3 regions of the Pseudomonas sp. PB103 genome follow, and region 2 is predicted to be linked to each of the others. Evidence: riboswitches for the same ligand, from Rfam matches in the RefSeq annotation. Region 2 holds a riboswitch; each other region holds the start of a gene.
What was found. A riboswitch is a leader RNA that binds a small molecule or an ion and turns the genes downstream of it on or off. The one in region 2 is predicted to bind cobalamin.
Positions count from the first base shown of each region.

Region 1 (4,125 bases), on a different contig from region 2:
ATTGTGGGTTGCGCGGGTTAGTTGGACATGTCCACGAGAGCGAAGTGAAAACCTCCCAATCGTGGGCATGTGCCATCTGGTTTATTTGGTTGCGGACACTCGCCAAACCTTGTTGCCAACATCATCCGCCACCAACAAGCCACCTTGCTGGTCGATCACCACGCCCACCGGGCGCCCCAGCGCGTTTTCGTCCTTGTCGAGGAACCCGGTCAGCACATCCACCGGTTTGCCGCTCGGCTTGCCGCCGGTAAACGGCACAAAAATCACCTTGTAGCCACTGTGCGGTTTACGGTTCCACGATCCATGCTGGCCGATGAACGCGCCTTCCTTGAACTGCGCTGGCAAGGTGTTGCCTTCGGCGAAGCTCAGGCCGAGCGATGCGGTGTGCGGGCCGACCGCGTAATCCGGGGCGATGGCCTTGGCCACCAGATCCAGATTCTGTGGCGACACCCGCACATCGATGTGCTGCCCGTAATAACTGAACGGCCAGCCGTAGAAACCGCCGTCCTTCACTGAAGTGATGTAATCCGGCACCAGGTCGCTGCCGATCTCGTCACGCTCGTTGACCGCTGTCCACAGTGCGCCGCTGGTAGGCTCCCAAGCCAGGCCGTTGGGGTTGCGAATGCCCGAAGCGAAAATCCGGTGATTGCCGGTCGCCCGGTCGACTTCCCAGATCGCCGCGCGGCCTTCTTCTTTATCCAGGCCGTTCTCGCCGACGTTACTGTTCGAGCCCACAGTGACGTAGAGCTTGCTACCGTCCTTGCTGGCAATCACGTTTTTGGTCCAGTGATGATTCAGCGTGCCGCCGGGCAGATCGGTCACTTTGATTGGCTGCGACTTGATCTCGGTCGCGCCGGGTTCGTAGTGAAAGCGCAACAGGCGATCGGTATCAGCGACGTACAGATCATTGCCGACCAGGGTCATGCCAAAGGGCGAATTGAGGTTCTGCAAAAACACCGTGCGCGTCTCGGCCACGCCATCGTGGTCGGCGTCGCGCAGCAGGGTGATGCGGTTCGGGCTCGGCACGCCGGCCCCGGCCTTGCCCATGACTTTCTTCATGACCCAGCCACGAACGCCGCTGCTGTCGTCGGGTTTCGGAGGGGCATTGGTTTCCGCCACCAGCACATCACCGTTGGGCAGCACGTAGAGCCAGCGCGGGTGATCGAGGCCTTCGGCAAATGCCGCGACTTGAGTGCCGGCCGCCGCCGTCGGTTTGCCGCCCTCGGGCCAGCCGATCGCCGGGGCGATGTTCACCGTCGGGATCAGGGTCTTGTTCGGTTCAGGCAATTTCGGCGACGGGCCGGTGCCGTCGGTGACTTGCAGGCTGGAGGATTCACCGCAGGCGGCGAGCCCTCCGGCGAGGGCGATGACGAAAACGAGCTGGGGCTTGCGCATTGCTGATCTTCCCTATGAATGCATTCCTAATCATAGAGGAGGGCGCAAGCCCGATGGTTCAACTGCTCAGCCGCGGGCTTCCTTGAACAGCACGGCAATGCCGGGATGATAATTGCCGGCTTCGCTGCGCAATTTGCGGTAGGCGTAGGGGAAATACCAGGCGACCGCGCAGGTGTGTTCCTTTTGCAGGTCGTCGACCATGTCTTGCAGCTCTTCGGGGCTGGCGCTGTGCTGGGCTTTTTGCGGGGCGACAAACAGGCAGCCGAGCTTGAGGTCGCTGGCAAAGCTGATGCGTTTGGCATCGTTGGTAATGTCGAGCAGGGCTTGGGTCAGGTTGAGGTTGGTGACCCGTGGCCAGCGCTGCGTGGCCTGAATGTAAGCGCGATCTTCGGCGCTGGCAATGAACAGGTCGGCGCGGGCATTGCGCTCGCCTTCTTCATTCTGTTTGCGCGTGGGCGTGTCGTTCAGGGTGACCAGTTCGGCCATCCACGCCGCTGCCGAGAGCAGGCCGAGATTGGCTTTCTCGTCATGCCAGTACGGTGTGTCGCTGTCGCCGCGTACGGCGTTAAAGCGGTCGATACAGTCAAACCAGCGTTCAAGCAGCGGGCGCAGGAATTCCAGGCGCGGGTTGCTGATGATCATGCCTTGCATCGTCATCATCCTTATTCTTGTGATGGGCTTTTTCGGGAAAAGCATGGCTCTTTGATATCATTTGTATCAGTGTGGCACAAGATTGGCGCCGGATAATTGATCGACGGCAGTTATTCGCCCGATGGCCGCCTCTTTAATTGACGCTCCACCCCCAACCCTCTAACCTTCGCGGCTTGTTTCAGGTGCTCTGTGACCCACGTCGACAGAGTGAAACAGGGAAGCCGGTGAGGGTTGTCTTCAGGTGAAGAACAATCACGATCCCGGCGCTGCCCCCGCAACGGTAAATGAGTAAAAGCTGCGCCTTGAGCCACTGCCTCGACAGAAGCGGGAAGGCGCGCAGCCAGGCCAACGCCGCTCATGAGCCCGGAGACCGGCCTGATCCATCCAGCGGCATCACGGTGGGCGATGCCAGGCTTTTTGCCGTCTATTCTTGTGCCTGCCCGCCGTTATCCAGCCCCAACGGAGAGCTCCCCCATGACTGATTCCCCCGAGCGCGACGAACGCCATCTGGCGCGTATGCAGCGCAAAAAAGCCGTGATCGACGAACGCATCGCCAACTCCCCCGACGAGTGCGGCCTGGTGCTGGTGCTGACCGGCAACGGCAAAGGCAAAAGCAGCTCGGCGTTCGGCATGCTCGCCCGCGCCATGGGGCACGGCATGCAGTGCGGTGTGGTGCAGTTCATCAAGGGGCGGAACAGCACCGGCGAAGAATTGTTCTTCCGCCGCTTCCCCGAGCAAGTGCGCTTCCATGTGATGGGCGAGGGCTTCACCTGGGAAACCCAGGATCGCCAGCGCGACATCGCTGCAGCCGAAGCGGCATGGGCGGTTTCCCGTGAGCTGCTGCGTGATCCGTCGATCGGCCTGGTGGTGCTCGATGAATTGAACATCGCCCTCAAGCACGGTTACCTCGATCTGGATCAGGTGCTCAGCGATCTGCAGGCACGTCCGCCGATGCAGCACGTGATCGTCACCGGTCGCGCGGCCAAGCCGGAAATGATCGAGATGGGCGACACGGTCACCGAAATGGGCATGCTCAAACACGCCTTCCAGGCCGGCATCAAAGCGCAGAAAGGCGTCGAACTTTGAATCAACCACGTCACTGCCCGGCGGTACTCATCGCCGCGCCGGCTTCCGGTCAGGGCAAGACCACTGTCACCGCTGCGCTCGCCCGTTTGCATCGCAATCAGGGGCGCAAAGTGCGCGTGTTCAAATGCGGCCCGGACTTTCTCGACCCGATGATCCTCGAGCGCGCCAGCGGTGCGCCGGTGTATCAACTGGACATGTGGATGGTCGGCGAGCAGGAGAGTCGTCGTCTGTTGTGGGAAGCCGCTGCCGAGGCGGATCTGATTCTGATCGAAGGCGTGATGGGCCTCTTTGACGGTACGCCCTCGAGCGCGGATCTGGCGCGGCATTTTGGTGTGCCGGTGCTCGGAGTGATCGACGGCACAGCGATGGCGCAGACCTTTGGTGCGCTGGCGCTGGGACTGGCCAAGTATCAGCCGGATCTGCCATTTGCCGGGGTGTTGGCCAACCGGGTTGGCACGTTGCGCCATGCGCAATTGTTGGAAGGCAGTCTTACCGAAGGTCTGCGTTGGTACGGCGCGTTGTCGCGCGAGACCGGCATCGAATTGCCAAGTCGGCATCTGGGGCTGGTTCAGGCCAGCGAACTGAATGACCTCGATGTGCGCCTCGACGCCGCAGCCGAAGCGCTCGCCAGCAGCTGCGAGGTAGCGCTGCCACCGGCCGTGGAATTTGCCGCGCCGGACGTCGTCGCGGTTGAGCCGCTGCTGAAGAATGTGCGCATTGCCGTTGCACGTGATGAGGCGTTTGCCTTCACTTACGGCGCTAGCCTGGATCTGCTGCGCGCGATGGGCGCCGAGTTGAGCTTTTTCTCGCCGATCCGCGATACGCAATTGCCGGAGGCGGACAGTCTGTACCTGCCGGGCGGTTATCCGGAATTGCACCATGTTGCGTTGTCGCAGAACACCGCGATGGTTGCGGCAATCCGTGCGCACCATGCGGCGGGCAAGCCGTTGCTCGCTGAGTGTGGCGGGATGCTGTATTTGCTCGATTCGCTGA
Region 1 is NZ_RWIL01000053.1:35,360-39,484, forward strand. It holds gene EJA70_RS10510 (sorbosone dehydrogenase family protein) at 82-1,395, opposite strand; gene EJA70_RS10515 (hypothetical protein) at 1,462-2,046, opposite strand; cobalamin riboswitch at 2,210-2,440, shown strand; gene cobO (cob(I)yrinic acid a,c-diamide adenosyltransferase) at 2,521-3,132, shown strand; gene EJA70_RS10525 (cobyrinate a,c-diamide synthase) at 3,129-4,125, shown strand, end outside.
Region 1: linked by a shared signal. The riboswitch ahead of cobO (cob(I)yrinic acid a,c-diamide adenosyltransferase) and the one ahead of EJA70_RS19170 (TonB-dependent siderophore receptor) in region 2 are both predicted to bind cobalamin.

Region 2 (4,125 bases):
GACGCCGTTGCGCGCCAGCCCCGAGCGCGATGTCACGCCGTCACCAAACGCGGTGGCGAAGCCGCCGATCACCAGGTCCGGCCGCTGCGCGTACAGCACCTCGCTGGCCGGGTACTGACGGGCGATCACCGGCACGCCGAAGTACTCAGCCTGACGCTGGCCGGAATCGGTGTCGTCCAGATACGCCACGCCAACCAGCGCAGGCCCGGCCCCCAGCGCCAGAACGATGTCCGCCGCGTGCTGATTGAGCGCGACGATCCGTGACGGCGGCGCGGCGTTCCAGGTTTCGCCGCAGTTGCGGTAACTGTCGGCCAATACCGGTGCTGTGCCGAGCAGGGCTGCCAGGCATAACCCAAGCGTTTTCATGGCTGCGCTCTGATCAGCAAATCCTCGACCACCTCACCGCCGACCAGATGCACCTCGACCAACCGCTGCACGTCAGCCTTGCTGTGCACGCCATACCAGCACGTCTCCGGGTACACCGTCAGCACCGGCCCCAAATTGCACGGAAACTGACAATGCGTGCGCGTCAGCAACACGCCGCCCGGCGTCTCGATGCGGTCATGTTCCAGCAAGTGCCGGCGCAGGGTTTTCCATAACTGCTGGGCACCGCGCTGAGTGCAGCGCGGGCCGGTGCAGATGAACACGTGGCGGGCATGCGGCGGCACGTGCGACCAGTCCGGGTGCGTGTCGACGCCGTCGATGGTTTTGATCTCACTCATCAGAAGCGATACGTGTAGCGCACTTCGGAGGTGAGCGGCCGCCCGAGGTTGTCGACGTTGCTCGAACGGCTGGTGACGTAATCGCGGTCGAACAGGTTTTCCACCAACAGGCTGACGCGGTGCTGATGGGCGCTGTCGAGGTAGCGATAGGCGTCGGCATCCACCACCGAATAATGACCGTACTCGACCTGCTTCGAACTGGTGATGTCGCGGATATAACGGATCGCTCCGCCAGCGCCCCACAGGCGATTTTCCGACTCATAACCCACGCGCGAGCGGGCGAAGAAGCTCGGAATGTCATTGATGGTCACGCCCGTGCGCGACTCGGTGAGGTTGCGGGTCATGTCCGCCTGCACACTCCATTGGTCATTGAGCGCCAGTTTGGCGTCGGCCTCGAAACCGCGCATGCGGATCTGCCCTTCACCGTTGACCCACTGAATGTCGTCGAGGGTTATCAGGTCGTCGATCTTGCGTTTGAACAGGGTCACGCTGGCGCTGAATTCGCGGTCGAGCAAAAAGCCTTTGTAGTCGAGGCCCAGCTCGGCGTTGCGGCTTTTTTCCGGTTTGAGGTTGCGGTTGCCGAGCTCGTCGCCCGGTTCGTTGACGAACAGTTGCTCGGCATTCGGCAGCTTGTAGGCGCTGCCGTATTGACCGCGCAGCGACCAGTTGTCGTTGAGGTCATACAGCGAAGTGAGCATGCCGACCGTGGCGCTGTCGCCGCCGCCCATGGCCTCGTGACGGACGCCGATGCTGGGATGCCAGTCGGGCAGGGCGTCGATCTGCGGGCGCAATTGCGTATAGATCGCGTGGGCTTCGGCCTTGTCGTTGTCAATGATCAGCACATCGTCCTGACCCTTGAACCATTGGTTGTCGCTGCCGAACACCAGCACATGGCCGCCGGGCAGTTCAGCCTTGCCTTCGGCCTGCACGCCCCAGTCAGTGAAACCCCAGTAGTCGTTGTGATTGATGACTTTGGTGGCGCCGCCCTCGACATTGTTGACCCGGGTGTAGCGCGTGTCCCAATCGTTGATGTGGCCTTTGACGAAGTAGCTGAAGCGCTCGTTGAGGCTCTGTTCGAACGTCGCGGTAGCGATCTGCTGCACACGGTCGTTGGTGGTGTTGTGATTGTCCACCGGGCGGGCGAAATCGAGGTTGGCGTCGGCGTATTGATAAAACAGCTCCAGCCGCGAATCGTCGCCGAACGACTGGATCGCCTTGCCACCGAACGTGGTGACTTCGTAGGCACGCTTTTTCTCGGTGACGTTTTTCAGGTCGCGGTTGCGATACGGTTGATAACCGTCGGAGACGTTGTGGCTGACGTACGCCAGCAAACCCAGATCGCCAAAACCGTTGGTGAAAATGTTCTCCACTCGCGCGTCTTCGGTGGTGCCGCCGAAGGTGTCGACGCCCAGATTCACTTCGCCCATGGCTTGGCGCGACTGCGGGCTGCGGGTGACGATGTTGATCACCCCCGACACCGCTTGTGTGCCGAACAACAGGCTCTGCCCACCCTTGAGCACTTCGATGCGCTCGATCGCGTTGGCCGGCAGGGTGTCGAGATAGAGGCCGCCGTACAGGCGATTGTTCAGGCGCACGCCGTCGAGCAGGATCAGCGTGTCGTCATTGCGCCCGCCCAGCAGCGAATAAGTGCCGTAGTCGAACGGGCCGTTTTTCGGCGCGACGTAGAGGCCGGGAATGAACATCTGCATGACCCGGCTGACGTCGGCACTCGGCCCGGCGCGTTCGATCTGTTCGCGGCTGACGATTTCGACTTTGCTGCCGTAATGCGCCATGTCGGCGACGGTGGTGGACTCCACCGACGGGGCGGAAACGATTTGCTGATTGAGTTCCAGCGCCGTGTCGTCGGCCAGCAACAGAGGGCTGAACAGGCAGCCAAACAGAAGGGTTGGAGCAGAGGTGTTGAAAGGTCGAATCATTGTCTTCTCGAAAAGGATCTTCGCAGAAGAGCATGCAGGAGAAGGCATCGCGCACAGCCAATACCGGCCCATGCCCGCCCACCGCAGGATTTTGCCAAACAGACATTTCGGGCCGGTCTCCGGGCTCGCGCGTATCGAGGCTTTCACCTTCCCATGGCCGTCTGGCCACAGTGGTTTGTTGAAAGCATCACGCGCCTACCGTTGCGGGGGCAGCACCGGACTTGTTCGATTCGAACGTACCGGTTTCCCGTTTCATCCCATGCACGGCGGCATGGGACACCTGAAACAGGGCGGCATCTGAACATTCGAAAGACCGTTCGTCAACTTCTGCGCACCTTCGGCAACTACTACGGTAATCCACGCAACTTCATGGTCTCGGTCAAGGCGCGCTTCTAACCTCAGGCCACACCCTCCAGCGCCGCGTGGTCGATGACCACGTTGGCGCGCGTTCGATAAAAGCGCAGAAACTCCTCGGCCGGCATCGGTTTGCCGAACAGCCAGCCCTGGCCGTAATGCACGCCGTGGTCGCGCAGGTAATCGCGTTGCGCCTCGGTTTCGATGCCTTCTGCGACGATCTTCAACCGCAAGCTTTTGGCCATTTCGATGATGTGCCCGGTCACGGAGCCGGTCGCCGCATCCTGATAAATGTTGTCGACGAACGACTTGTCGATCTTCAGCACGTCCAGCGGCAATTGCTGCACATGCTGAAGGCTGGAAAACCCGGTACCGAAGTCGTCGATGGCTGCCAGATAACCGAGCGAGCGCGCCTGATTGACGGTGGCGCGGGCGGCGTCGATATCGACAAAACCGCGTTCGGTGGCTTCCAGCCAGATCTGCTTCTGCTGCACGCCGGCGTTGCGGGCAGCCGCTTCCAGACCGGGCAGGAAACGACCGCTGCTGACATCCCTGGCCGCCAGATTGATCGCCACGTGCAGTTGCCGTTCCTTGACCAGCAGCGGACCGAGGTCGCGCATCACCGCATCGATCACCTGATCGGTGATCGGCAAAATCAGGCCACTGTCCTCGGCCAGCGGAATGAACGCATCGGGGCGCACCAGCGTGCCGTCCGGATGGCGCCAGCGCACCAGTGCTTCGGCGCCGACACAGGCGCCATCGCTGAGGCTGACGATCGGTTGGTAGTGCACGATGAACTCGCGATTGCGCACCGCCAGTTTCAGCTCGGCCAGCGGCGACAAGCGCTGCCGGGTGCGGCGGATGATCAGCAACATCAACACACCGGCGAGCAAGCCGCCAATCGGCAACAGCAGCATTTCCCGGCGGACCAGCCCCTGCATCAATTCATGGCGCGACAGCGTGGCGATGGCCACCCAGTCGCCGTTGTGCACGAGGGTGTACAGATAACCGTCTTCAAGGCCTGCGTGCGGGCCTGAGTGCACTCGACTCAGAAAATGCTCGGCCCCCGGGCGCGAGGCGCTGACCAGTTGGCCGGTCGCGGTCGCGACCGC
Region 2 is NZ_RWIL01000106.1:25,153-29,277, forward strand. It holds gene EJA70_RS19160 (ABC transporter substrate-binding protein) at 1-366, opposite strand, end outside; gene EJA70_RS19165 (ferredoxin) at 363-722, opposite strand; gene EJA70_RS19170 (TonB-dependent siderophore receptor) at 722-2,659, opposite strand; cobalamin riboswitch at 2,752-2,958, opposite strand; gene EJA70_RS19175 (EAL domain-containing protein) at 3,058-4,125, opposite strand, start outside.

Region 3 (4,125 bases), on a different contig from region 2:
CCCTAGAGGCATTCCCACGCAGAGCGTGGGAACGATCAATGGTTTGCTTCGCTCAAATCACAGGCAAAAAAAAGCTGCCACGAATGGCAGCAGAAACTTCAAGAACACGCGATGTATTGAGCCAAGCATAGACGCTGAATAATGACAGTGTCATGACAGCCGTAAATTCACTGAACCGCCCCTGCCCCGTCATCAGGCCGTCATCAAGATCACGGCAGAATCCTCGCAAACCGTCCTGCGCCGCGCGACGGTTGTTTTGCAAGGATTCCCATGAAAGAACACGCCCCGCTGTTCGCTGCCATCGACTTGGGTTCGAATGCCTTTCGCCTGATGATCGGCCAGTCGGTGCGCAGTCGCAAAGGCTTCCTGATTCAGGAAGTGAAAACCCTGCGCGAACCGGTGCGTCTTGCCGAAGGTTTTGACGGTGGTGCGCTGGATGCGTTGGCGCTGGATCGCGGCTGGCAGGCATTGGCGCGGTTCGGCAAAAAACTGCGCGGTTTCGAGGCCGGTCGGGTGCGCGCGGTGGCGACCAGTGCGGTGCGTGAAGCGGACAATGCGCAGCTGTTTCTGGCCAGTGCCGAACGGCATCTGGGCTTCCCGATCGACGTCATTTGCGGCCATGAAGAGGCGCGCCTGGTCTACGCCGGCGTGACTCACGCCTTGCCGAGCGCCGAAGACCTGCGCCTGGTGGTCGACATCGGCGGCGGTTCCACCGAGCTGATCCTCGGCCAGGGTTCACAGCCGTTGCTGACCGAGAGTATCGCCATCGGCAGCGGCACCTTGAGCACGCGTTTCTTTCGCGGCGGCGATGTGTCCGCCGGCGCGCTGCAGGAAGCCGAGCGCTTCGCCATCCTGCAGTTTGAAAAAGTTGCCCGGCGCTATCGTGCTCAGGGCTGGCAGCAGACCATCGGTTCGTCCGGCACCGCGCGCATGCTGGCCAAAGTGCTCAAGGCCAACCGCCTCAACGATTTGGGTCAGGACGGCATCACCTACGGCGGACTGCTGCGCCTGTCGCTGCTGCTGCTGAAAGTGAACAACGTCCAGCAACTGCAACTCGCCGGCCTGCAACCGCACCGCCAAAGCATTCTCCCCGGTGGACTGGTGTTGATGCTGGCGGCGTTCAAAGTGTTTGGCATCGCGCAAATGCTGCCCTCCGAACCGGGCCTGCGTTTGGGCGTGTTGCACGGTTTGATGAGCCAACACTAATCCTCGCTGCGGCAGATTCGTCTCCCCTTCAGCGGCTCGATCGACTACCATGCCGCCGCCGGTTCCCGAAGGGGACTAAGAGGGAATCCGAGATGCTCGCACAGCACTGACCGGAACTGCCCCCGCAACTGTAGGTGCCGAGCCTGCTCCACGACTGCCACTGGGTGAATCCCGGGAAGGCCGGAGCCAGGCGATGACGCATCAGTCAGGAGACCTGCCGGCACAGTGACTCACTAACCGGCGGGGTGTCCGGGAAGGACATCGTGCCGCGCGCATCTTCAATGGATGACCGGCCTTGCGCTGTTGCCCTGACCGCGTTCGATGGTGTGTTTCCAATCCGTACTCTCCCGCTCCGCGTACGGATTCCCCGGAGACTGCCTCATGCTGCTGCCCCGCGTTGCCACCTTCATCACTGGCCTGAGCCTTTGCACCCTGGCCCACGCGGCACCGACCGCATACCCGCTGACGGTGGAAAACTGCGGCAGCACCCTCACCTTCCAACACGCCCCGACGCGCACGGTGACCATCGGCCAGGCCGGCACGGAAATGCTTTACGCCCTGGGTCTGGGCGACAAAATCGTCGGCACTTCGCTGTGGTTCAACAACGTGCTGGCCAAGTACAAGGCGCAGAACGACCAGATCGAGCGCCTGGCCGATAACGAGCCGAGTTTTGAATCGGTGATCGGCAAGCGTCCGGAACTGGTCGCCGTGGAGCTGGAATGGATGGTCGGCCCGCAAGGCGCGGTCGGCACTCGCGAACAGTTTCATGAACTGAAGATTCCGACATACCTGTTGCCCTCCGATTGCGAAGCCAAGGACAACCTCGTCGGCGCCGACGGCACGCGCCTGGCCCCGTTTCGCATCGACACGATCTACAAGAGCGTCAGCCAACTGGCGCAAATCTTCGATGTGCAGGAGCGTGGCCAGCAGCTCAACGACGCACTCAAGGCCAGTCTCGCCCGCTCGATTGCCACCGCCCAGGGCAAACAGCTGAAGGACGCCAGCGCGCTGGTCTGGTTCTCCAGCGCACAGATGGACATCGAGCCGTTCGTGGCCGGACACAAAGGCATTCCCGATTTCATGCTCAGCACCCTCGGCGTGCGCAACGTGGTGCAATCCGATGAAGAGTGGCCAACGGTTGGCTGGGAAACCATCGCCAAGGCCAACCCGACCTTCCTCGTCATTGCCCGCATGGACCGCCGACGCTTCCCCGCTGACGACCATGAAAAGAAACTCGCCTTCCTGCGCAGCGACCCGGTGACGCGCAACATGGACGCGGTGAAACACAACCGCATCATCGTTCTCGACGCCATGGCCATGCAGGCCAGCCTGCGCATGTTCGATGGCCTGGAACAACTGGCCACGGCCATCAACGGCTATGACCTGTCGCAATGAGTGCAAGCCTGATCCGCACGCTGCTGGCCTTGGTGACACTGTTGATTGCAGTGGTCGCCGGCGTGGCCATCGGTGAAACCTCGATTGAACCGGGTGTGGTGTTGCAAGTCCTCGCCAACAAACTGTGGGGCGCCGGCTATGCGCTCGACCCCATCGACGAAGGCATTGTCTGGAACTATCGATTGACCCGCGCACTGGTCGCCGCGGCCTGTGGTGCCGGGTTGGCGACATGCGGGGTGATTTTGCAGTCGCTGTTGCGCAACCCGTTGGCCGATCCGTATCTGCTGGGCATTTCCGCCGGCGCCTCGACCGGCGCGGTGATGGTCGCATTGCTCGGCGTCGGCGCCGGGGTGGTTTCGCTGTCGGCGGGCGCGTTTGCCGGGGCGGTGACGGCGTTCGTGCTGGTGATTGTGCTGGCGCGGGTCAGCGGCTCGGCCAGTGGCACCGGACAAATCATTCTCGCGGGCATCGCCGGCTCGCAGCTGTTCAATGCACTGACCGCGTTTCTGATTACCCGCTCAGCCAGCTCGGAACAGGCGCGCGGCATCATGTTCTGGTTGCTCGGCAATCTCGGCGGCGTGCGTTGGCCGTCGGTGTGGCTGGCAGTGCCGGTGGCATTCGCCGGTCTGGTGGTGTGCCTGTGGCATCGTCGCGCGCTGGATGCGTTTACCTTTGGCGCAGACTCGGCGGCGTCCCTCGGCATTCCGGTGCGCCGGGTGCAGATTCTGCTGATCGGCTGTGCGGCGCTGGTGACAGCGGTGATGGTCTCGATTGTCGGCTCGATCGGCTTTGTCGGGCTGGTGATTCCGCATGCCGCACGTCTGCTGCTCGGCACCGGGCATGCTCGGCTGTTGCCGGCCAGTGCGTTGGGGGGCGCGGTGTTCTTGATCGCCGCCGACGTGTTGTCGCGCACCTTGATCAAGGGGCAGGTGATTCCGGTCGGCGTGATTACCGCGCTGGTCGGTGCGCCGGTGTTCGCGTTGATTCTGGTCGCACGCAGGTCTGCTCGATGAGCAGCGTTCTGAGTTGTTCCGGGTTGACCTTCAAGGTGCGCGGTGCCGAGCTGCTCAACGATGTCAGCCTTGCGGTCGAGCGCGGCGAGACCCTCGGTATCGTCGGGCCCAACGGTTCGGGCAAATCGACCCTGTTGAAACTGTTGGCCGGGTTGCGCGAACCGAGCGCTGGCGAGGTACTGCTCGACGGTCAGCGTCTGGGCAAAATGCCCCGCCGCAGCATTGCGCAGAAACTTGCGGTGGTCGAGCAACAGGCTGACACCGACGACGGCATTCGCGTGTTCGACGCTGTAGCGTTGGGGCGCACGCCGTGGCTGTCGGCGCTGCAACCGTGGTCGGCGGCAGACGATGCCATCGTCCAACAGGCGCTGACCGACGTTGACGCGACGCACCTGTGCAATCGTCTCTGGCGCAGCCTGTCGGGCGGTGAGCGACAACGGGTACACATCGCTCGGGCATTGGCGCAGCGACCGCAAATTCTATTGCTGGATGAGCCGGCCAATCATCTCGA
Region 3 is NZ_RWIL01000060.1:65,429-69,553, reverse strand. It holds gene EJA70_RS12050 (hypothetical protein) at 53-262, opposite strand; gene EJA70_RS12045 (Ppx/GppA family phosphatase) at 271-1,206, shown strand; cobalamin riboswitch at 1,249-1,443, shown strand; gene EJA70_RS12040 (ABC transporter substrate-binding protein) at 1,588-2,601, shown strand; gene EJA70_RS12035 (iron ABC transporter permease) at 2,610-3,614, shown strand; gene EJA70_RS12030 (ABC transporter ATP-binding protein) at 3,611-4,125, shown strand, end outside.
Region 3: linked by a shared signal. The riboswitch ahead of EJA70_RS12040 (ABC transporter substrate-binding protein) and the one ahead of EJA70_RS19170 (TonB-dependent siderophore receptor) in region 2 are both predicted to bind cobalamin.